4 regions of the Paenibacillus sp. NPDC057886 genome follow, and region 1 is predicted to be linked to each of the others. Evidence: predicted binding sites of a transcription regulator. Region 1 holds the regulator's gene; each other region holds the start of a gene.

Evidence for each region. Region 1 encodes Rex, which represses fermentation and respiration genes when NADH is low (regulators of the CRP and FNR family bind a similar motif). Its sites were predicted from a motif close to TTGTGAAATATTTCACAA; they were not measured.
Region 2: a site for Rex is predicted at 3,954-3,971, ahead of ACFVQB_RS17345 (cytochrome ubiquinol oxidase subunit I). Genes of this name have one in related genera too.
Region 3: a site for Rex is predicted at 3,766-3,783, ahead of pflB (formate C-acetyltransferase). Genes of this name have one in related genera too.
Region 4: a site for Rex is predicted at 3,854-3,871, ahead of ACFVQB_RS08875 (cytochrome ubiquinol oxidase subunit I). Genes of this name have one in related genera too.

The regions. Positions count from the first base shown of each region.
Region 1 is NZ_JBHVMZ010000004.1:404,316-410,435, reverse strand. Features, by position in the region: gene dinG (ATP-dependent DNA helicase DinG) at 1-873, shown strand, start outside; gene ACFVQB_RS16050 (redox-sensing transcriptional repressor Rex) at 1,112-1,765, shown strand; gene ACFVQB_RS16045 (amidohydrolase) at 1,752-3,056, shown strand; gene ACFVQB_RS16040 (cell wall elongation regulator TseB-like domain-containing protein) at 3,098-3,628, shown strand; gene ACFVQB_RS16035 (hypothetical protein) at 3,931-4,458, shown strand; gene ACFVQB_RS16030 (AAA family ATPase) at 4,451-5,953, shown strand; gene ACFVQB_RS16025 (3-hydroxyacyl-CoA dehydrogenase family protein) at 6,086-6,120, shown strand, end outside.
Region 2 is NZ_JBHVMZ010000005.1:8,832-14,951, reverse strand. Features, by position in the region: gene cydD (thiol reductant ABC exporter subunit CydD) at 1-1,347, opposite strand, end outside; gene ACFVQB_RS17350 (cytochrome d ubiquinol oxidase subunit II) at 1,412-2,428, opposite strand; gene ACFVQB_RS17345 (cytochrome ubiquinol oxidase subunit I) at 2,425-3,789, opposite strand; gene ACFVQB_RS17340 (TlpA family protein disulfide reductase) at 4,438-4,995, opposite strand; gene ccmA (heme ABC exporter ATP-binding protein CcmA) at 5,007-5,720, opposite strand; gene ACFVQB_RS17330 (ABC transporter permease) at 5,713-6,120, opposite strand, start outside.
Region 3 is NZ_JBHVMZ010000004.1:633,136-639,255, reverse strand. Features, by position in the region: gene ACFVQB_RS17195 (Crp/Fnr family transcriptional regulator) at 1-88, opposite strand, end outside; gene adhE (bifunctional acetaldehyde-CoA/alcohol dehydrogenase) at 519-3,131, shown strand; gene pflB (formate C-acetyltransferase) at 3,865-6,120, shown strand, end outside.
Region 4 is NZ_JBHVMZ010000002.1:400,889-407,008, forward strand. Features, by position in the region: gene cydD (thiol reductant ABC exporter subunit CydD) at 1-1,313, opposite strand, end outside; gene cydB (cytochrome d ubiquinol oxidase subunit II) at 1,315-2,331, opposite strand; gene ACFVQB_RS08875 (cytochrome ubiquinol oxidase subunit I) at 2,315-3,730, opposite strand; gene ACFVQB_RS08880 (tetratricopeptide repeat protein) at 4,159-5,457, shown strand; gene ACFVQB_RS08885 (glycosyltransferase) at 5,454-6,120, shown strand, end outside.

The DNA.
Region 1 (6,120 bases):
CAACTCTATGCTGTTCCTGTCGATGTCAGTGCACAATTGAAGGATATGTTCTTTGATAAAAAGAAAAGCGTTGTGCTTACATCGGCTACGCTCTCCGTTGACAAGTCATTTCAATTCATGATCGAACAGCTGGGCTTGCAGGAAGCTGCCGAGAATAACCGTCTGTTAACGTCTATGCTACCGTCACCGTTCAATTATCGCGAACAGGCTCTGCTCGTCATTCCGCGTGATTTCCCAAGCGTGAAGGGCAGTGTAGGCGATGCCCACTTTGTGGATATGCTCGTGCACTCGCTCGCGGAAACGGCTATCGCGACTCGTGGACGCATGATGGTGTTGTTCACTTCCTACCGCATGCTGCGCCAGGTCTATGACCCGCTCAAGGAGGCCTTGTCAGGCAATGATATCTCTTTGCTGGGGCAAGGGGTGGACAGCGGCAGCCGTTCCAAGCTTACACGGCGCTTCCAGGATGCAAAAGCGACGGTGCTTCTTGGCACAAGCAGCTTCTGGGAAGGGGTGGACATTCCTGGAGAGGCTCTGACCTGTCTTGCGATTGTCAGACTGCCGTTTCAGCCACCGAATCATCCATTAGTCGAAGCGAAGAGCGAGCTTTTGCAGCAGCAGAAGAAAAACCCGTTTATGAAGCTGTCAGTGCCACAAGCCGTCATACGTTTCAAACAGGGATTTGGCAGACTGGTTCGTACAGGCAAAGACAGAGGCATTGTGATTGTATACGATACACGCGTTATTGAAGCGTATTATGGCAAGTACTTTTTATATTCATTACCTGGTCCCAAGATGGAGCACATGCTCACAGAGCAGATGGTTCCACGCATTTCGGAATGGCTCGAGAGACCGACCGAAGAACAACAATAACAGATACCCTCTGTAGCTTGCATTATTGCAAGACGCTACTGATTGGCGGTAAAATTGAGTAATATCCTCCATTCGTTTCATGGATATGCTAGTAAAGCCATTAAATAAGTAATTTAAGCAATTATCCAATATATAACAAGGAGCATCCTGTTTGATTTACTAATCATTTTGCATCGTTTTAGACAGGATGCTCATCTTTTCATCTATCTATCGTGGCCTTGGTAAGGGGGAGCAATATATGAAATCAGATAAAATTTCGGAAGCCGTGGTGCGTAGATTGCCTGTTTACTTGCGTTATTTGAATGAATTGCATCAGCGCGAAGTCAATACGGTTTCTTCACAAGAACTTGGACTGAGGCTGGATTTGAATCCGGCCCAGATTCGTAAAGACTTGGCTTACTTTGGTGACTTTGGTCGTAAAGGGATCGGGTATGACGTTTCATATCTCATCGAGAAAATCCGTCATATTTTGAAAATAGACCAGCAGATTAATGTGGCTCTTGTCGGAGCAGGTAATTTGGGACATGCCTTGTCCAATTACAATGCCTACCTCAAAGACAACATGAAGATCGTCGCTGTATTTGATGCCTACGGTCCGAAGATTGGGAGCCAAATCAACAGTCTGACGGTGCAGCCGATGAATGAATTAACGGATTCGGTCAAAAAGGATAACATTCGTATAGGTATTATCACGGTTCCGGATACGGAAGCCCAAAATGTTGCAGATCAGCTGATTGAGTCAGGAATTGAAGCAATCCTGAATTTTGCGCCAACGATCCTGAAGACCCCGCCGCATATTCGCATTCATCATGCCGATTTTACGACGGATCTGCTTAGCCTGGCTTATTACTTGGAGAATGGAAAGGACGACGAGGAAGATGACGACAAATAGATGGGTAATTCACAACGGCAAATTTGCCGTGAGTGAGGGTACGGAGTGGAACGTGGTTCAAGGTTTTATGGTTGTCGAGAATGACAAGATTGTGCATATTGGTGAGACTTTGCCGGAAGGAGACGAAAGTCTGACAAAGGTGGACGGAAAAGGACTGTTCTTCTTGCCGGGTCTGATCAATACGCATGGTCACGCGGCCATGTCGCTTCTGAGAGGCCACGGAGACGATCTGGCGTTACAAGTATGGTTGCAGGAGAAAATGTGGCCAATGGAAGCCAAAATGACGTCTGAGGACGTATATTGGGGCACATCCCTATCCGTGCTTGAAATGTTGAAGGGCGGAACAACAGCTTTCCTGGATATGTATGATCATATGGATCAGGTAGCGAAAGTGGTGGAACAATCCGGCGTTCGGGCTGCTCTGGCACGTGGGGTAATCGGACTTTGTTCAGAAGAAGAACAACTGCGCAAGCTGGAAGAATCCGCAGCATTTGCCCGTCAATGGAATGGACAAGCAGACGGAAGAATTACAACCGTAATCTCCCCACACGCGCCTTACACTTGCCCTCCGGATTACATAGAGAAGCTGGTACAGGTTGCTCATGACCTGAATCTGCCTTTGCATACACATATGTCTGAGACGCTTCGCGAAGTGGAGCAGAATGTGGCTGATTACGGACTGCGTCCGGTCGCACATCTGGAGAAGCTAGGATTTTTCTCCCGTCCATCTCTGGTTGCGCATGCGGTACATCTGAATGATGAGGAGATTGAAATTCTCGCACGGCATGATGTAGCAGTTTCCCACAATCCAGGCAGTAACCTGAAATTGGCTTCGGGTGTTGCACGTGTACCTGATCTGCTGAAAGCAGGCGTGACCGTGTCCCTGGGAACAGACGGACCAGCAAGTAACAATAACCTGGATATGTTTGAAGAAATGAGACTGGCTGCGTTGATTCACAAAGGTGTGTCTGGTGACCCTACCGCAGTGCCGGCAGGGGAAGCGCTTCTGCTTGGAACTTCGTATGGTGCCAAATCCATATTCCTGAACAATGCAGGCGCATTGCAAGCAGGCATGAAGGCTGACTTCATCGCGTTGAACATCGAGCAAGCCCATTTCTATCCGCATACGGATCTGATTTCCCATACGGTCTACTCGGCATCGGCCAAAGATGTGGAGCATGTGTGGGTGGATGGAAAACAAGTGGTTAAACATGGCGAATGTCTTACAATGGATGAAGAGCGTATTCTGCGTGAGTCTCAACTGGCATTTGACAGTCTGCTTGCCCGTTAATTACAAGGACAGCAACGTCATAGGGAAAGGAAGTTCGGCTTTTGAAGAAAAAAAAGAAGTGGATATGGATTTCGCTGCTGCTCCTGGTTCTGATTCTGTTTGGACTTCAGCGTTATTATGTCTATGTTACCCAGGATCAACGCAAGGAAGAGGCGTTGGCCATACAGGCAGCCCAGGAACAGCTGGGGATTACGTCCCACGAAGAGCTGCGTAAGTATGTCTGGGGGCAGAAAGACGGCGGAGACAACATATACTGGACCCTGATCGGCAAAGATAAGGATAACCAGGATGTCATGGTATGGATTAAGTTTGATGAGAATAACAAACCTGTGACGGGAACCAATGCGGTGCACGGTGAACTGTTGAAGAACGGCATGAATGAAGCGCAGATTCGAAATCGGTTCAGCTCTGAAGTTCCAGGTGGGGAGATCAAGCGAATCATGCCAGGCGTTGTGAATGGAATCTATGTATGGCAAGTGTATTATAACGATGATACTCACAACTATTATCGGTTTTACCGCTTCAGTAACGGGGAACAGGTTGACCTGGTCTATACGATTCCGAATAGCTAGCATGAGCAGACGTATTATTGTTTGAAAAGAATACATTAAAGAACCGGCAGACGGAAACCCGACTGGACCGGTTCTTTGACGTATTTTCTTGATCGTTTTGGATTTGAATAGTTAAAATTAATAATTTATTCATATTTTCGCCTTAGATATTGTATATACGATGTGATATACTCAAATATGTATTCAAGGATACATCATGCACAAATAAATCCTGTTAGGCACATCACAGGACATTACGTACCATATTCATATTCTTGCCTACAAGTTATAGGATGGGACAAAATTTAGGAGGGGTAACTCACTTGAAGATAAAAGTATTGCCTATTGCTCTGACTGCCGTCATTTCAGCCGTTGTGTTGTTTGGAGGTTGGTTTGTGTATCGTCATGTGGCTGTGCAAAGCCCAATTGAAAAGATGGTTACCCAGTACGATGGAGTCAATGATGTTCAATTAACTATTAACCGCAATGATGTACAGTTGAAACTCGATTTGCAACCGGATGTTGATCTGGGCAGGTTGGTACAATATATTCACAAAGAAGGACAGACCTTGATTGGCACTCGTTCGTTGAAACTGGATGTCGTGGATCATTCCAACGAAGCGCTAGAGAGCTGGTGGGGAAGTGCCATGTTTACCGTAGCTCAGGCGATGGAGAACAAGCAATACACCGAGATTACACCGACCTTATCTAAAATGGCTACAAATGGGATCAAGGTAAATACAGCCATGGATGACAATAATGTTTATGTCAGTCTCAGAGATGGAGATGCCAGCAAGTTTATTATTTTGCCGCGTGTGCCCGGTCAGATAGGAGTGTGGCCTAATGCCTAAATGGACGAAAGAAATTGCCATTGGATTTGTACCCGTATTGATTATCTTTCTTGCTTTTATCGGTGTAAACATGATTCCCGTTCTGATCGCTGCAATGCTTGTGGGAGCTCTGCTGCTCATGATGCAAATGCGTGGTGGAATTACGGTTGGAGCAGGTCAGGAACGAAAACGCAAGAAAAAAGGACCTTCCAAGCTGACTTTTGAAGAAATCGGTGGTCAGGAAAGTGCCAAGCAGGAACTGAGGGAAGCGCTTGATTTTCTCATTCGGCATGAGGAAATTCAGAAATTTGGTATCCGTCCTTTGAAAGGTATTCTGCTCACTGGCCCTCCAGGAACAGGTAAAACCTTGATGGCCAAAGCTGCTGCTCATTATACGGATTCTGTTTTTGTAGCTGCTTCAGGCAGTGAGTTTGTTGAGATGTATGTTGGTGTAGGTGCAGGCAGAATACGGGATTTGTTCCGTGATGCAAGAACACGTGCCGCTAAAGAAAATAAGGAAAATGCCATTATATTTATCGATGAAATTGATGTGATCGGTGGAAAACGGGAAGGTGGACAACAGCGTGAATATGATCAGACGCTGAATCAGCTGTTGACGGAAATGGATGGCATATACTCTTCCGACACACCGCGCATACTCGTGATCGCTGCTACGAACCGAAAAGAAATGCTCGACAGCGCATTGACACGTCCAGGACGTTTTGACCGTCATATTCAGGTAGACTTGCCGGATAAGAAAGGCAGAAAGCACATACTGGAGCTGCATGCAATCAATAAGCCTCTTATGGAAGGGGTCAGCCTTGAGAAGACAGCAGAAGAATCTTATGGATTCTCTGGGGCACAGCTGGAAAGCGTGATGAACGAAGCTGCAATTTACGCGATGAGAGACGGGCTGCTCAACATTGAACAGCGTCATCTGTCCCTTGCGATTGATAAAGTAATGATGGGTGAGAAGACAGACCGCGAATCGAGCGTGGAAGAGAAGAAAAGAGTCGCTATTCATGAATTGGGACATGCCATCATGGCTGAACTGGTTCGTCCTGGCAGTGTAAGTCAGGTTGCTCTTAGCCCTCGTGGACAGGCCTTGGGATATGTACGTCATAACCCGCAACAAGAGCAATTTCTGTACACGAAGCGCTTCCTGGAAGAGCAGATCATGATTGCCCTCGGAGGTGCAGCAGCGGAGGAAATGTATTACGGTGGACGCAGTACAGGATCACGCAATGACTTTGAACAAGCAACAAATGTGGTACAGACGATGATGGCTTCCGGACTCACAACGTTGGGTATTGTTAACATGGATATGGTAACTACGGAAGAATTGATGCGGGAGAACAAATTGATCCTGCAAGACCTGATGGAACAGACCAAACGATTGCTCGAAGAACAGCGGACAATTTTCGACAATTCCCTCGACACGTTGCTCAGGGAAGAAGTGTTGTCTGGCGATCAATTTCGTTGTCAATTTCGTGACAGCGCCCTTCTACCGGCATAATTTATTTATGTCGGTTATTTTTTTTTACATTTCAGTCGTGCTAAGATATTATTATATGTTGGGTCGAAATTTGTAATTTTCGGCGAACAGGGTACAATAGAGAAATAGAGACCGAAAGGATGGAGCAGAACCATGTTTTTCAAAAAGATAGGAGTTGTCGGCGGCGG
Region 2 (6,120 bases), on a different contig from region 1:
AATGTAGCTAACATGTTCGAACCATGCAGCCTCATCACAATCGGAAAGCGGCTGTCCATTGACCATAACCTCTCCTGATGCTGGTTTCAGCAAACCCGCAATAAGATGGAGTAACGTCGTTTTCCCTGAGCCGCTTTTGCCGACAATGGCAATGTGTTCTCTCGGATCAAGCTGGACCCGGCCAGTTTCAAGCTCGAATGACCCGGGTGCGTATCGAAATCCGAGATGGTTCAATATTATGGATGGCGGCATGGAGCTTTCATTGAAGCGGGCTATTTGCAACGTCCCTATCCTGTTCTCCCTTTCAATCCGTTCTACGCTGTGGATTTCGTCAATCCCCCGGGATGTACCTGCTCCCTCTTTTCCTTCTCCAGACTTGCTCTCCCCAGCCGTTTCCTCAAGCATCTGCTCCACCTTACGAACCGCTCCCATACTTGTTCGCCCACTGTGAAAGGCTGTTCCCGTATTTTTCAGCAAACTATAGAACTCGGGAACGAGCAACAAAACAAGAAATGCAGTGTGAAACGACATTGATTTGAATACAAGCAGCTGGATTGCCAATTCGAGAGCTACGACACCGATGCTTAGCATTACGATCGATTCCAGCATAAACGTATTTGTAAACGCAATCCGCAAAATACCCATCGTGGCATCCCTATAACCCAGGCTGGTGCGTTCAATCTCCTGCTGCTGGCGGTGAGCTCGTCCAAATATTTTCAACGAAACCAGCCCTTGAAGAGAATCCAGGAACGTACCGGAAAACTCGGCCAGCTGCGCATATTTCTCCTCTGATTTGTTCTTTGTTTTCAGTCCCACCAAAATCATGAACAAGGGGATAAACGGGGCCGTAAACAGCATAATGAAGCCTGAATTGGCATGCTGCATAAACGTTACCACCAAAATCAGAATCGGAATGATGGCAGCCTCCATCATACGCGGCATATACAGACTGAAATAACTGTCAGCCTCATCCACAGCATCCAGAGCAACACTGACCTTTCCGCCTGTTTGTCCACGAAGAGTTGATGGCATCGACGCATGGGTCAAATGTTTCAGCACGGCTGCCCGCATATTCGTCTTGGCACTGGCAGCCATATGCAAACCAACTTTTCCGTTCCCATAAGACAATCCTGTACGTATAACCATGACAGCCAGGAGTATCCCGAGCAGCATGACGACCGACGAGAGGGAAGCCTTCTCCACGAAAATCTGTTGCACTGCTTCAGCCAGCAGCGCAGCCTGACTTACAATCGCTGCACCCAGCGCAAGTGAAATGACCGCAAGGAGCACAAGACGTTTTCGCTGGCCTGACATTTGTTGAGAGATCAGGCTTGTTTTCCTCTTCATGTAAGCTCTCCTCCTTTCTATGAACCTGTGAGATTACTTCCTTACATGACATAATGAATTCAATTTATTTTTTTCCTTTTACATAATCCGCATCAAACAGAAACAGTCTGAAGACAAGAATCAAGGAAGGAATCAACATACACATGCCACCGATAAACACAACAACCAGTGCGAAGCCCATCGCTGGTGAGGTTACACTGTTTTGAATTGTAATGAACGGATCAAGAATATAAGGATATTGACCAATTCCATAAGCGAAAAAGGCACAGAAAAATTGCAGCATGATACATATAAACGCTAATCCGTAGCGGCGTCCGTTATAGATCAGCCACATCGCAATCATGAAGAATGCAACGGAGAGCGCAAGTAGCCACCATAAATCCATCATATTTTGAAAATGTCGCTCATTGTGCTGTCCCAAATAAATAAATGCAGTCAGTGCGATGATAATCGTCGGTGTACTCCAGAACAGGGCATAGGTACGCACCAGCTTCAACGCAGAATGATCCTCTGCCCGCGATGCATAAAAGGCCAGAAAGGAGCTGCTAATGAACAAAACCGACACAATCGCCAGTCCAACAATGCTCCACGATAACGGATTGGTAAACAGCGTCCAGTAATCCAGAGAAACCGTCGAGCCCTGCTTCACGATAAAGCCACCTTCAGACAGGGTTAATGCCACTGATAACGAAGCGGGAATAAGCAGACCCGAAGCTCCATATAGAAACAGATACACGATGTTATTTTTGGAACCATAGTTCTCAAAGGCATAAAACGACCCACGAATGGCGAGCAAAATGACGGCAATGCTTCCCGGTACAAGCAGTGCTGATCCGTAATAATAGGCCGTGTCCGGAAAGAATCCAACGATGCCGATGTAGAAAAAGACAAAAAATACATTTGTAATCTCCCATACCGGTGATAAATAACGGGAAATCAGACGATTAATCAGGTGATCCTGTTTCGTCAAGCGTGCATAAAAGGCAAAGAAGCCCGCCCCGAAATCAATGGAGGCTACAATTAAATAGCCATATAAGAACAGCCAGAGCACCGAGATGCCAATCAGCTCGTAACTCATCATGCACGCTCACCCTTTTCTGTAGACTGATTGCCCTTCTCCTTCATCCATTTCTCCATCTCGACTTCTGCCGGATTATTGTTGAACAACCGTCTTAACACGAGAACACACATGACTCCCAGAACGATGTAGAGCAGCAGGAAGAAGAAAAAGATCATTCTTATGTTGGGTGATGAAGTGGCGGCTTCCTCCACACGCATATATCCCCGGATAATCCACGGTTGTCGTCCCAGTTCAGCATAGAACCAGCCCAGCTCAACCCCGAGAAAAGCCATCGGTGCGCCCAGGGCAATGATCCCAAGCAGCCACTTGTTCAGCTCATTGCGCTTTTTCCAGAACACAAACAGGAAATACAGAACTGAGATAGCCAGCAGAGTAAATCCGATTCCAGCCATTAAATCAAACAGGTAGTGAACGAGCAGCGGCGGCCATTCGTCTTTCGGAAACTCCTCCAGTCCAGTTACCTCTGCATTAAAGTCACTAAAGGCCAGGAAGCTGAGCAGTTTAGGCAGGTGAAGAGCTCCTATAATTTCATGCTCTGCATTCAGCCATCCCAATAAAATCAAATCTGCGCCGCTTTCCGTCTCAAAATGCCATTCTGCTGCTGCAAGTTTCTCCGGCTGATGCTCGGCCAAAAACTTGGCGGACACATCTCCCGCTAATGTGTTCAGTAAGCCAAATAGCAAAACCACCGCCATCATGAGGTTCAAGGCTTTTTTGTGGTATGCAGATGCCCCTTTTCTCAGCAGCGCAAAGGCTGCAATTCCGGCTAACAGGGCAGCTCCTGTCAAATATGCCGAGCTTAACACATGAAACACCTTGGAGAACGTCGCCGTATTCAGCATCGCCTCCACTGGGTTAACCGCTGTGAATTGGCCTGCTTCCATGACAAAGCCTCCAGGCTGGTTCATGAAGCCGTTCACCGTCGTAATAAATACAGCCGACATGCCTGCACCAGTGACGATTGGAATCGTCAGCAGCCAGTGGATATACGGATTTTTGAATCGATCCCATGTATACAAATAAATGCCCAGGAAGATGGCTTCAAAAAAGAACGCGAATACTTCCATAAATAAAGGAAGTGCAATGACATTCCCTGCCAGTTTCATAAAATTCGGCCACACCAGGGCCAGCTGCAGTGAAATCGCTGTACCGGTCACTACACCAACCGCCACAGAAATGACAAACCCTCTAGACCACCTCTTCGCCATCAGTGTGTAATGAGGGTCCTTCTTGCGAATCCCCATGAACTCTGCAATTGCGATCATTAGGGGTACACCGACGCCAAGCGTTGCAAAAATAGCGTGGAAGCCCAGCGTCATGCCTGTCACCAACTTACTCCACATTACCGTATCGATTGCCATTCTTTACTGCCTCCTTTCAAACTCTGTTCGATTTTCAATAATTTGAATCGTTTAATCATTAGGTCAGTCAGCCCTTGGACGACATTCAACATCAGGTTTAAAGAAGCTCCATGAGATAGGTTCAGAATTTGTCTATAAAGTGTTCCTCCATCATTGTATGTACAAAGAGAATTTTTTCACAAAGTAAGAGGCGAAGGAAGCTTTACCACTCCATCATTGTGTATTGCTACACATAGTTACTGGACTGAGCATGGGTTGGCGAGCTATGTTTTACCTGATACTGAAGGGCCAAAGTACTTAATGGGACCTAATAGTTAAAATTATTATATCTTTGTGAATTAGCAATTCAATCACTGACACGTCTTCGTCCCTAAATGTTCAAGAAAGGATCAACTCTTTCTGACAACTCGGTGAAAAGCGTAAAAAGTACCCAAAGGAGCTATTGATTCATTGGGCACAACCGTGGTATTGCATTTTTTTCACTATGCGTGCACGATGTTCGAAAAAATCGTTCGAGCTTGCTCAGATTCTTATAGCAGCCTTCAAACAAAACAAAAAAAAGCCGCTTTTACTGGAGCGACTTCTTAATCTTAAGTCTTACAAATCAGCAGATCTGTTGGGAACTGATCCTTTAATTCTTCAATTCCTTTACTCTACGATCTCCTCCAGCCATTGCTGCAAGGGAATCTCCTCGGTCAACTCACCAAGCAGAATGTGGCTGAACATGCCTTTCTGATCTATGATCATCGTTGCTGGCAACCCGGTGATGCGATACAGACCGGAGACTTTTCCGGTTACATCAACGATAACAGGGAAATCGAATTTCCGTTTCTCCATAAATTCACGAATGGTGCCCTTCGCTTCCCCCACATTGACAAACAGGGTCTCTACGTCATTTTGATATGTCTGAGCGATCTGATTAATCATCGGCATTTCCCTCACACAGGGGGTGCACCATGAAGCCCAGAAGTTCATCATGACGACTTTTCCCCGATAATCGGAGAGCTTTACCTGTTGTCCGGCTGAATTAACCGCAGTGAATTCGGGAGCGATTGCACCGGCTTCAATGGCACCGGTTCTTTTGGGTTCGGATGATGAATTCCCCTGATAAATTGCCCACACAGCGGTCAGCACAGCAGCCATTCCAATCAGGATTGTAATCAAACGTCTCATTTCCGCACTCATTTTCACACTCTTTTTTTCCAATCGATTCACCTTCATTTTAAGCCAAGACTATGATGAAAAGCAGCATGAAGCGACCCGAACTGTTGACGAAAGTCTTCAGTTGAGCCATCTCCCACATTACGTCCATGGTTCATAAAAACAATGTGATCGGCAACATCATCTGCAATTTCAAGCTGGTGGGTGGAGAACACGACCATATGTCCCTCCTCCTTGATCTGTTTTATCAGATTTGCAAACTCCTGCATCCAGAAGGGGTCCAGTCCATTCGTTGGCTCATCCATGATCAGCAGCGGAGGCTTGGCCAGCAGAGCCTGAGCAAATAACACACGCTGCCGCATACCTTTGGAAAAGGTCGTGACCCGTTTATTTTTTTGATCGGCCAAGCCTACCATGGTTAGCACTTCCGTTACTCTCTCTTTAGACACTTTCCTAAGCGCCGCCCAGAACTGGAGCACTTCCTCTGCCGTCAGACCCAGGTTGAAATGATAATCATCCGGCATATATCCGATCTGTTCCGAATATCGCTTTCGTTCTTTGGACCAGCGCATCTTGTTTACAATGATTTCACCCGAGGTAGGTTGAAGGATACCTGCGAGCATACGCAGAACGGTGCTTTTTCCGGCCCCATTTCCGCCGCATAAGGCAAGCACATGACCGGAAGAAATGCGAAAGGATATATCTTCAACAATCTGTTGTTTTTTTATGGATTTACACAGTCCAACAATCTCTGCTTCCACGTTATCCATGGGAACGCCCCCTTTCCCAGATCCCGTAAACTGCCACGATCGAACATGCAATCCACAGCAGGCATATCCCCACAAAGATCCAGGTCCCGCTGGATGGCTGTACCCAATCTACCCACTGATAATATTCAGGTCCCAATATAGAGCCACCGCCAAGTTTGATCACAACAAACAAACGTACCAGCTCAGCCGGATTGATGAAGGTTAGAACGGTGAGTAAAGGTTTTACCCACTGATAAGGCATGAGACCCAATACAGAGATTAGAAGTGTAGGCCATCCGATTACAGCAAAAAACCAAACGGATACGGATATCGTTAACGCTTGCCACCGATTTTTGGATAACGAACCGATGAACAGTGCAATAGTCAGAAATAGCAACACCAGTCCGCAGGAGAATACCAG
Region 3 (6,120 bases), 230 kb from region 1:
TCATCGTTACGAGCAGATGGTTGAAATTCGCTTCCGAGAAACAGTTGGTATTTCCGCGTTTTTCCAGTACACTCAGTTGTTCTCTCATAAGTCTATCTCCCCTTTGTGTCCATCGGACGGCCTTCTGCAGCTTGGACTGGCCCCCGTGGTTCGCCGCAAACCGTTGCCGTCCTGATCAGGGTCATCTCTCGGCCGGGAAGGACGGTACAAATTGCGGTGGTTCAATTTTTAAGTTCAGTATATACCTTATCTTGCCGTTTGAGGGGCATGGAAAGGGGGCAAAAATGGCGAAATTTCAAACATTGTGATTAAATTCACTTTATAAAGGGGAGGATGAATCTGACAGCCCTATAGTTTTAATAGGAAGACTAAATGGCTAAGTGAGGGACACTAAAAAACTTAAATTAAATTTGTTATACTTTGTGAAAAAAATCACATAATTAACCCATTCCCCATGGTACGATGTGAATGTAAAGAAGAGAGACAAACCAATACGAACCTTTAGGAGGATGAGGGAGATGGCTGTAAAGAACGAAGTCGCCCCAGTAAAAGAACCGACAGCAGGTCAGTATATTCAAACGTTAATTGACAAAGCGAATAAAGCACATGCAGCATTCATGTCCATGGATCAGAAACAGATTGACCGCATCGTGCAAGCGATGGCGCTGGCAGGTCTGGACAAACATATGATGCTCGCCAAAATGGCCGTGGAAGAAACAGGCCGGGGTGTGTATGAGGATAAAATCACCAAAAATATATTTGCAACAGAATATGTGTATCATAGCATCAAATATGACAAAACAGTAGGGGTTATTGAAGATAACGAATACGAAAGCTTCCAGAAAATTGCGGAGCCTGTCGGCATCATCATGGGGATTACCCCGGTAACGAACCCGACATCCACCACGATGTTCAAAGCACTGATTTCCATCAAAACGCGTAACCCGATCATCTTCGGTTTCCACCCATCTGCACAGAACTGTAGCCGGGAAGCGGCTAGAATTCTAATGGAAGCTGCAGTGAAGCATGGTGCTCCAGCGGATTGTATCCAGTGGATTGATGATCCTTCCATGGATCGTACAAACGCGCTGATGAATCATAATGATGTGGCGCTCATTCTGGCAACAGGCGGATCAGGCATGGTACGGGCCGCATACAGCTGTGGTAAACCGGCACTGGGCGTAGGGCCGGGTAACGTTCCTTGCTTTATTGAGAAAAGTGCAGATATCAACCAAGCGGTAACGGATCTGATTTTATCCAAATCGTTTGATAACGGCATGATCTGTGCTTCCGAGCAATCAGTCATCATCGAAGAACCGATCTTCGATCAGGTGAAAAAGAAAATGATCGCTAACGGTTGTTACTTCGTCAACAAGGATGAGGCTGCGAAACTGACCGCAGGTGCGATTAACGCTGAGAAATGTGCGGTGAACCCAGCGATTGTTGGTCAATCTGCAGTCAGCATTGCGCAAATGTGCGGGATCGAGGTTCCTGCTGGCACCAAAATTCTCGTAGCCGAGATTGAAGGGGTGGGCACGAAGTTCCCATTGTCAGCTGAGAAACTGAGTCCGGTACTGGCTTGTTACAAAGTGAAAACGGCAGCTGAAGGGATTGAGCGTGCAGCAGAAGTGGTTGCTTTTGGCGGCATGGGTCACTCCTCCGTTATTCATTCGACGAACGAAGAAGTCATTGGCAAATTCGCAGATCGTCTGCAAACCGGACGGATTATCGTGAATTCACCATCCACACACGGCGCCATCGGTGACATCTACAATACCAACATGCCGTCTCTGACATTGGGCTGCGGATCGTATGGACGGAACTCGACTTCTTCCAACGTAACCGCTGTGAACTTAATCAACGTGAAAAGGGTGGCTCGCCGTACCGTGAATATGCAGTGGTTCAAAGTGCCGAACAAAGTCTATTTCGAAAAAGGTGCAACACAGTATCTTGCCAAAATGCCGGACATCACACGTGTAGCCATTATTACGGATGCCATGATGGTCAAACTCGGTTATGTGGAAAAAGTAGAGCACTATCTGCGTCAACGTCAAATGCCGGTAGCCATTGAAGTGTTCTCTGATGTAGAACCCGATCCATCCACAACAACGGTAGACCGCGGTACGGAAATGATGCGCCGCTTCCAGCCAGACTGCATTATCGCACTCGGCGGGGGATCACCGATGGATGCTGCCAAAGCGATGTGGTTGTTCTATGAATATCCAGACACAGACTTTAACGACTTGAAGCAAAAATTCATGGATATCCGCAAACGGATCTACAAATATCCACGTCTCGGCGTGAAAGCGAAATTCGTAGCCATCCCGACAACTTCGGGCACAGGTTCGGAAGTAACATCGTTTGCGGTTATCACGGACAAAAATCAAGGGAATACCAAATATCCGTTGGCAGACTACGAGTTAACACCAGATGTAGCCATCGTAGACCCAGAATTCGTATACTCTCTGCCTAAAACCGCTGTTGCGGATACAGGTATGGACGTATTGACTCACGCCATTGAAGCATATGTATCCGTCATGGCGAATGATTACACGGATGGACTCGCGATCAAAGCGATCCAGCTGGTATTCCAATATCTTGAGCAATCGGCGCTGCAAGGTGACAAACTGGCTCGTGAGAAAATGCATAATGCTTCGACGATTGCAGGTATGGCTTTTGCCAACGCGTTCTTGGGCATTAACCACAGCTTGGCACACAAATGGGGCGGTCAGTACCACACCGCACATGGACGTACCAATGCGATCCTGATGCCACACGTCATTCGCTACAATGCGAAAAAACCGACCAAATTTGCATCGTTCCCGAAATATTCGCACTTTGTGGGAGATGAGCGTTATGCCGAAATTGCCCGCATTCTGGGATTGCCTGCTCGTACGACAGAAGAAGGGGTGACCAGCCTCATCAATGCCATTCGCAAACTGAACAAAACATTGGGTATTGAAGAGTCGTTCCAGGAAATCGGATTCGATGCCAAAGACTTTGAAGCACATGTGGATTATCTGGCAGACCGTGCATTCGAGGACCAATGTACAACAGCCAATCCAAAACTGCCGCTGGTGACTGAACTGGCAGATGTATACCGCAACGCTTTCTACGGCAAGTTTGAATAACAATTAAAGCAACAGCAGGATTTAGGCAGATATAGTCAGGGTTCCCCGTAAGGGGAGCCCCGATTGCCGTCTTTTTTGTAAAAAAAGGTATAACGGAATCCTTGCAGTAGCCGTTTGAACCAGGTTTTCACACCATAACGGAGAGGGTAGAAAAAACTGAAGAAGCGAAGCGTTCGCTTTCAAGCACGATTTTAACCTTCTATGCTATATAGTTTGAACCATACATGTACACGATAACGTAGAGGAGAGAAAAAACCTGAAGAAGCGATAGCGCTCGCCTTTATCCCCGGATTTTACCTTTTTAAAAGGGAATCAAAAAAATCTGGGGGTAACAGCGATCGGAAGGTTGTTCTATCCTTGGAGTGGCCAGTGTACATATCCTTTCTTTTAAATTTTATTGTTCGATCGGGGAAATCGGGTTTGAACATTGATCGGAAGTTGTTCTGCCCGCGTAGTGGCTAAGTGTGAATAATTTAGGGTTCAACTTGACACAGCACAGGTGGAGTGAGGATGGTCACAAACTTTGTGATAAAAATCACAGATGATGAAAGAGCCAAGACGTATACTGAAAATGTAAGAAAAACATTCATCCGCGGTTCCGGTTCCCAAGTAGAGAGAACATGTTCCGGCTTACATGTGAAATTTATCACATTAATCGCGGCTCTGGGCACAGATGAGACGAGTGAAGCATCCTGTCATGTGTCCGGAAATCCAAATTTGTGGAGGGATTACTATGTCGGTGATCGAAAAAGATGTCAAACAACAAACAGGCTGGAGAAACTTTACCAAAGGAACATGGACGAAATCCGTAGATGTGAATGATTTTCTGGCACACAACTTATCTCCTTACTATGGCGACGAAGCATTTCTTGCAGGTGCAACTCAGAATACGAAAGAGTTATGGGATATCGTATCCGATCTGACCAAAAAAGAGCGCGATAACGGCGGGGTACTCGATGTTGACGTAAATACGCCAGCGACGATTGTTTCTCACCAACCAGGTTATCTGGATAAATCCAAAGAACAGATTGTTGGTGTTCAAACGGATGCTCCATTCAAACGTTCCATTCAGCCATTCGGTGGAATTCGCATGATGATTGATGCTTGTGAAGCTTATGGTTTTGAAATGCCTCAAGGCGTCATTGATATATTTACGAACATCCGTAAAACACATAACCAGGGCGTATTTGATGCTTATACATCCGAAATGCGTGCAGCACGTAAAGCAGGGATTATAACCGGTCTGCCGGATGCTTACGGCCGCGGCCGGATCATCGGTGACTATCGCCGGGTAGCTCTCTATGGCGTGGACTTCCTGATTCGAAATAAAAAAGGCGAACTGAATGCACTTGAAGTTGACGTAATTGATGAAGATGTCATTCGCCTGCGTGAAGAACTGTCCGAGCAGATTCGTGCATTGCAAGAATTGAAACAACTGGGTGAAATGCATGGTTTCGATATTTCCTTGCCAGCCACAACCGCAAAAGAAGCGTTCCAATGGCTCTACTTCGGTTATCTGGCTGCAATCAAAGAGCAAAATGGTGCGGCGATGTCGCTTGGACGTGTATCTTCTTTCCTTGATATTTACATGGAACGTGATCTGCAAGAAGGCTTGCTAACTGAAGAACAGGCTCAGGAATTGGTTGACCATTTTGTTATGAAACTGCGGATCGTCAAATTCCTGCGTACGCCGGATTATAATGAATTGTTCAGTGGAGACCCAACATGGGTAACTGAATCCATCGGTGGCATGTCCGTGAATGGAGAAACCCGTGTTACGAAAAACAGCTTCCGTTTCCTGCACACCCTGAACAATCTGGGTCCTGCACCTGAGCCGAACCTGACGGTACTTTGGTCCACCAAGCTTCCGGAAGCGTTCAAACAATACTGTACAAAAGTATCCATCGAAACGAGCTCCATCCAGTATGAAAATGATGATCTGATGCGTCCGATCTACGGAGACGATTACGGGATTGCTTGTTGCGTATCTGCGATGAAGATCGGGAAACAAATGCAGTTCTTCGGCGCTCGTGCCAACCTCGCAAAAGCATTACTGTATGCAATCAACGGCGGTCGTGACGAGAAATCGGGTGCACAAGTTGGACCTGAATATCCGGCGATCACAAGCGAAGTACTGGATTACAATGAAGTGATGAAACGTTTCAAACCGATGATGGAATGGCTTGCGAAACTGTATATGAACTCACTCAACGTCATTCACTACATGCATGACAAATACAGCTACGAGCGTATTGAAATGGCCCTGCATGACCGTGACATCGTTCGTACGATGGCTTGCGGTATTGCCGGCCTCTCGGTTGCAGCAGACTCCCTGAGTGCAATCAAGTATGCGAAAGTTAAACCGATCCGCAACGAACAAGGCATCGCAATTGATTTTGAAATTGAAGGGGATTTCCCTTGTTACGGTAACAATGAGGACAGTGTTGACAGCATCGCAGTTGAACTGGTGGAAAGCTTCATGGGCATGATTCGCAAACACAAAGCGTATCGTAATGCGATCCCAACACAGTCTGTGCTGACGATCACATCCAACGTGGTGTACGGCAAGAAAACAGGTACAACACCGGATGGCCGTAAAGCAGGCGAACCGTTTGCACCAGGAGCGAACCCAATGCATGGTCGGGATAAAAAAGGTGCACTGGCATCCCTTGGCTCAGTAGCCAAACTGCCGTACGAACACAGCCTTGACGGGATCTCTAACACATTCTCCATCGTGCCTAAAGCACTCGGAAAAGAGTCAGACACACGCAAATCCAATCTGGTTGCCATGATGGACGGTTACTTTGGTCAAGGGGCACACCATCTGAACGTGAACGTATTTGATCGTCAGCAGTTAATTGACGCGATGGATCACCCGGAAAACTATCCGCAGCTGACTGTACGGGTATCCGGTTACGCGGTTAACTTCATCAAACTGACACGTGAGCAACAACTCGATGTCATTAACCGGACCTTCCACGGTTCGATG
Region 4 (6,120 bases), on a different contig from region 1:
GTAAACTGCTGGAAGCCTGCCAGTACATCAATCAGGGTTGATTTCCCTGCTCCGCTCGCTCCGATAATTCCTACTTTGCCAAGGCCGGAAACCTGAAACGTTACATCATTCAATGAGCATGGCACGTCTTCCTGATGCCGTACCTGTACGTTGGTGAGCGCCAATCTGCTCGTCGCCTCCCAGAAGGTTTTCGATGAGGAGGCAGCGACGCCACTTCGGCCATTCACCTCACGCAAGACCACCCGTATGGTGGATGGAGAAATATCGCTTGGGCCAGAAGAAGACTCAGGCGAAGAGGATTCTTCGTTCTTTTCTGCCACACCCTGTAGAACAGCACTCGTGTATGCTTCCTTTTGCTTACGTTCGGCCAATTTCCCCCGTTCAATCATCTGGCTGATTGCTTCCCCTGCCTCTTTGCCGTCCAGTGTGGCGTGGTAATCTGCGCCTACCATTCTTACAGGCAGGAAGTATTCGGGCGCGAGAATAAGTACGGTCAGCGCTGGCCCAAGCAGCATATGTCCTTCCGTCAGGCGCAGCCCCAACCCAACCGCCACTGAAGCCACCGACAGCATGGTGAAGAAATCGAGTGCGAAGGAGGACAGAAAAGCCATACGCAGAGTAGACATCGTAGCCTTGCGATAACGCTGACTGACCCGAATGATTGTTTCTCCATGCTTACCGCTTTGTCCCAGTGTTTTGAGTGTTTCCAGTCCACGCAGCGTATCCACAAAATGGTTGGCCAACGCTTTATACGACTTGAACTGTCCATCGATCTTGCGCTGTGCAGCCAGTCCCACCAAAATCATAAACACGATCAGGATCGGCAGTGTCAGCGTCAAAATCACCCCGGACATCATATCCAGCTTGAAGACATAGAACAGAATAACCATTGGCGTGAACCCCATCCCCAGCATGCGGGGAATAAACAGTTCAAGATACGTCTTATACTGGGCTGTTCCTTCGCGTGCCAGCGTAACCAGGTGCCCTGTTCCTTCCGTTTTGGCAAAACGCGGTCCCAGCCGGAACCACTGCTCCACCATTTGTCTGCGCAGATCGTTTCCTGTCTTCTCCGCGTACCGCGAAGCGATGAGCTGCAACCAGAACGATAGGGCATAGCGGGCGGCAAAAGCGGCCAGGAAAAACAGCAGCACCGGGTACTGCTCCGTTACGGGTGAACCTTGAAACAATGCCGTAATCGCCTGTGCCAGCCATTTCGCCTGCATGATAATCGTCATCGCCTGTAACAGTACCAGCGCTGAGGCCAGCGCAAGTACTGGCCGGATGCCCGGCAGCTTCAGCAGCCCCCGTCCCATATCAGTACTCCAGGTGATGCTGATCGTTCAGACGTTTGCGGAAAATGTAATAACTCCAGATCTGATAGCCGAGTACAAACGGAAGCAGCGTACAAGCCACAATCGTCATCACTTTCAGCGAATATGCACCGGATGCCGCATTGTAGACCGTCAGGTCAAACGCCGAACCCATAGAACTTACCATGACCCTTGGAAACAGACCGATAAACACGGAGGCAAACGCAATGGCAATTACGGCTCCCGTCATGCCGAAGGCCCAGGCTTCACGTTTCTGACGTACGAAGTAAGCCGCCAAACCCAATGAAGCAGCGCCCAGGACAACCATAATCCAGAGTGCCCAGCCACGTACGGCAAATACATCGGTCATGAAGTATGTCATCACGGCGTAGACCGCGAGAATTGCGGCCAGCGGAAGCATCAGTTTTTTGGCCGTATTCAGGGCACGCTCCCTGAGGTCACCGACAGTCCGCAATGAAGCAAACAGCAAACCATGCACCAGACACAACAATGTCACGCTCAACCCGCCTACCACCGTATACGGATTAACGATGTCCAGGAAGCCTGGACGAAGCTGCATCTGCCCATCAATAGGCAGGCCTTTCATTAAGGTAGCGAAAACAACCCCGAACAGGAATGGCAGTAACGCACTGGAGACTACGATGATGATGTCCCATGTTTTGCGCCAGCGTTCATGTCTCATCTTGCTGCGGAATTCAAAGGCAACGCCGCGGCCGATCAAGGCCAGCAGCACCACGACCAGCGGCAGATAAAAACCGCTAAACAGCGTGGCATACCAGTGCGGAAAGGCTGCAAACATGGCACCCCCCGCCGTAATCAGCCAGACCTCATTGCCATCCCAGAACGGACCAATCGAGTTGATCAGGGTACGACGTTCACGATCCGTTTTACCGATAATTGCAGTGGACATGCCCACACCAAAATCAAAACCTTCCAGAAAGAAAAAACCAACAAACAGGACGGCAATCAGCAAAAACCACAACTCACTTAGTGACAACAGAATAACCCCCATCCACGCCGAACGGATCGGCCGATTCATCATGCTCCTCCGGCTTCTCGACTGCATATGGCCCTGCCTTGATTTCACGAACGAACAGATAAACCATCACAATTCCGAGAACCGTATAAGCTGCTGTAAAAGTAATGGTGGAGAACAAAATCTGGCCTGCGCTTACGTTCGGGGATACCCCTGCTGAAGTTGTCATATAACCAAATACCGTCCACGGCTGCCTTCCCACCTCAGTCATAATCCAGCCCGACGTATTGGCGATAAACGGCAGGGAAATGGCAAACACCATCAGACGCATAAACCACTTGCCTGCTCCCTCCAACTTCCGGCGCATCGCCAGGAATGTACCGTATAGAGCTAGCAAAATCATCAATCCGCCCGCAGCAATCATGATGCGGAAGCTCCAGAACGTCGTCCGTACCGGTGGAATATAGTCCCCTGGTCCATACGTTTGCTCATACTCTGCTTGAAGTTCCTTCATGCCTTTGACACTGCCAGAGAACTTGCTATAGGACAGATAACTGAGCAATCCAGGGATTTTGATCTCGCCGGAATTCTCCTGTTTGTCCGGGTCGATAAAGGCTACCACCGTCCATGGTGCAGGGTCTTCCGTCGTCGTCCATGTTCCTTCACTGGCCGCCATTTTCATCGGCTGCGTCTCCACCAGATATTGCGCCTGGAAGTGACCCGAGAAGGCAACCCCCAGCGAGGAAACCAAGCCAATAATGATGGCAATGTTGAACGATTTGCGGAAAATCTCCACATCCTGCTTCTTCATCAACTTGTAGGCACTAATCCCGGTTACCACAAATGCGCCTGTCATCAGGGCACCAAAGATCGTATGCGGGAACTCTACCAGCAGTTGACCATTCGTAATCAGTGCAAAGAAGTCATTCATCTCGGCTCGGCCATTATTAATCTCGAAGCCAACCGGATGCTGCATGAATGAATTGGCTGCCAGAATCCAGAGCGCGGACAGGAATGTACCGACAAATACCAGCCAGATACAAGCCAAATGCACTTTTTTGGACAAACGATCCCATCCAAAAATCCAGAGTCCAATAAAGGTAGACTCCATAAAAAACGCCAGCAAGGCTTCAATCGCCAGTGGCGCACCGAACACATCCCCGACAAACCGGGAATACTCGGACCAGTTCATGCCGAACTGGAATTCCTGAAAGATACCTGTCACCACACCGACGGCAAAGTTAATCAGGAACAGCTTGCCCCAGAATTTGGCCATCGTTTTGTAAACTTCCTTACCCTTCACTACGTACAACGTCTCCATAATGGCTATCAGCAGCACAAGACCGATGGACAGCGGCACAAAAAAGAAATGGAAAATCGTTGTGAGCGCATATTGGATACGCGATAACATGATCGGATCCATACCGTTACCCCTTCTTTCTGTTCACATCACAGTTTTCGTATTTGGCATTGAAGCCCCTTCTTCAGTTTCTGTCAGCCAAACACGTATTGATGAACGTATTGTGCCAGATAGACTATTTTATACATGTGACAATTATCACAAACCCTGCCATGACAGCAAAAAAAAGTGACGATGGTCACACAATAGAAAAAAACAAACCTAATCTTAGGGCTTGCCAGCTTCGTCTATTCACGGAAGATGCTCATGTTTGGGACGGAACGCCCATATGTTAGTGTCAGGCATAAAATACGCTGGGTAACAAAGGCATTACATATTGAATTATTGGCTTCATTGATATCATTCAAAGCGCGCCAATCCGATATTCATCAGATGGTGCTGCTTCAATCCATGAACGGACAAAAATGTAAATCAAGTGAGGTGATTCATCGATGGAAGAGCTGTCTCCAATCCCGGACCCGGAGCCTCATCAAGGGGTAGATGCAGAACAGTCAAGTACGGCCCTGCCTGCCTTTCGTTATGTTCTTTTCCCCCGGAAGGGAGGATGGTCTGCTTTTCCCTATTCAGACATCGCTGCTCTAATGGTAGCGGAAGGGCCTGTCTATTATGTCAGCAGTCTGGAACGCTCCGAGGAAATGCCTGCGAATATCACCGTCATCACCCTTTCCGAAGCTGAACAACTGTTACAGGAGCCCCGTACGGTTGCAGTGGTTGCTCATCCCTACTGGCTGACTGCCACAGCCTCGCTCCATCCGGAGCTCTGTATTGTACTTCTCCCCGAGCCGGTTGGTGAAGAAGCAGAATCCCCCTTATGGGAGAGCTGCATTTCAAGACTGGTCGGAATCGCCGATCTTGTGGGCACCACTTCAGAAACACGCTATATGAAGCTGGTATTCCAGGGCGTATGCGCCATCTGGCTGAATGGAGAGGATACCTCTCCTGCTGGTGTCATGCAAAAGAATGACCTCGAAGTCCCCCTCCGGGACTATGAACTGCTATTCCTGCATGCGCTGCGACAAACACTCTCGGGTGTTCAGAATACGGTCACCCAGCTGCAATGCAGTGTGCGTGCCGACTTCTATCGTCAGCTTCGATCCAAAGCAGGAGCGCATGAGACGATTTCCTTTTTGCTGGCAGCCTATGAATATGTGCTTGAAGATTCCAGAGCGGCCGCTTCACTTAAGGAAGCCTTCTCTCACGCAGTATTAAACGGGCGCAATGATTGTGTAAGCTCCCACTATCGATTCCTCTCTGCGATTCATGCGAGGACCGGAGAAATCGAGAACGCGTTGCAAGTTTATGGAATCAGCGCAGGCAACGAGCAGGAACGGTACCATTATGAACAACTCTGCCGCTGGCTGGAGGCCGGGGAGGAGCAGCTCGTCCGGGCAGAACTGCTACGTCTCAATGATGATTATGGAAACGCATTGCATATTTTGGATGAACTCGGAGGCGAAACGGCACGGCATTGGAAATTTCGTATCTATCGGGAGACTGGACGTGTTGAAGATGCATTAGATTTGGTGCACGCAGTAGATATTCAGGATAACCCCAGCCGACAGGATTATCGGCAGCTGTCGGGTCTAGCCCTGGCTCTGCGCGGAGAACGTCACGGGGCTGTGAGACAATTTTTGGAGACGGCACTGGAGGATGAAGATGCTCTTGCACGAATCGTCGAGATGGAACTGTTGGATCAAGCCGTCCAGCAATTGCTGGGGGAGGTGCCATGATGCTGGACCCGAAGAAGCGCAGACAACATGTGAATGGACCGATAGTGCATAGGGATATCCGATCCGAAACAACACATACTCCAACTGAAACGCTGGAATCGCTGCACGCTGACCCAAAGGGCCAAGGAGATCAGGATGCTGTAAAACACCAGGAAACAGACCTATTTAGAGAGCCGTTTTCCGTTCGTCGGGTTCGTAAAAGTCAGGGCAACAAACTGACCGCCATGCTTCAGGTACGTAACGAGCGTGGGCGATATCTGGAGGAAGTGCTGGACGATCTCAGTGAATTCGTGGATGAGATCGTCATTGTGGACGATGCCAGCACAGATGGAACACCCGATATATGCAGAGCCTATCCAAAGGTCGTTCGTCTGGAAGTGCTGGAGAAGCCTTTATTTGCGGAGGAATGGCGATTACGGAATGCTTTATGGCAGGCAGCGGCAGGTACCTCGCCGGATTGGCTGCTCTCGGTTGATGCCGATGAGCTATACAGCACGGAAGCGAAGAAAGCGATACGCGCTCTGATTAACCAGGAGCATGCGGATTGGATCGCTTTCCGTTTCTACGATATGTGGGGCGGACGAACTCACTACCGGGAAGATGACCTTTGGGGGCTTCACCGACGTCATACCGCTTCCCTGGTCCGCTATATGCCGGGTTATC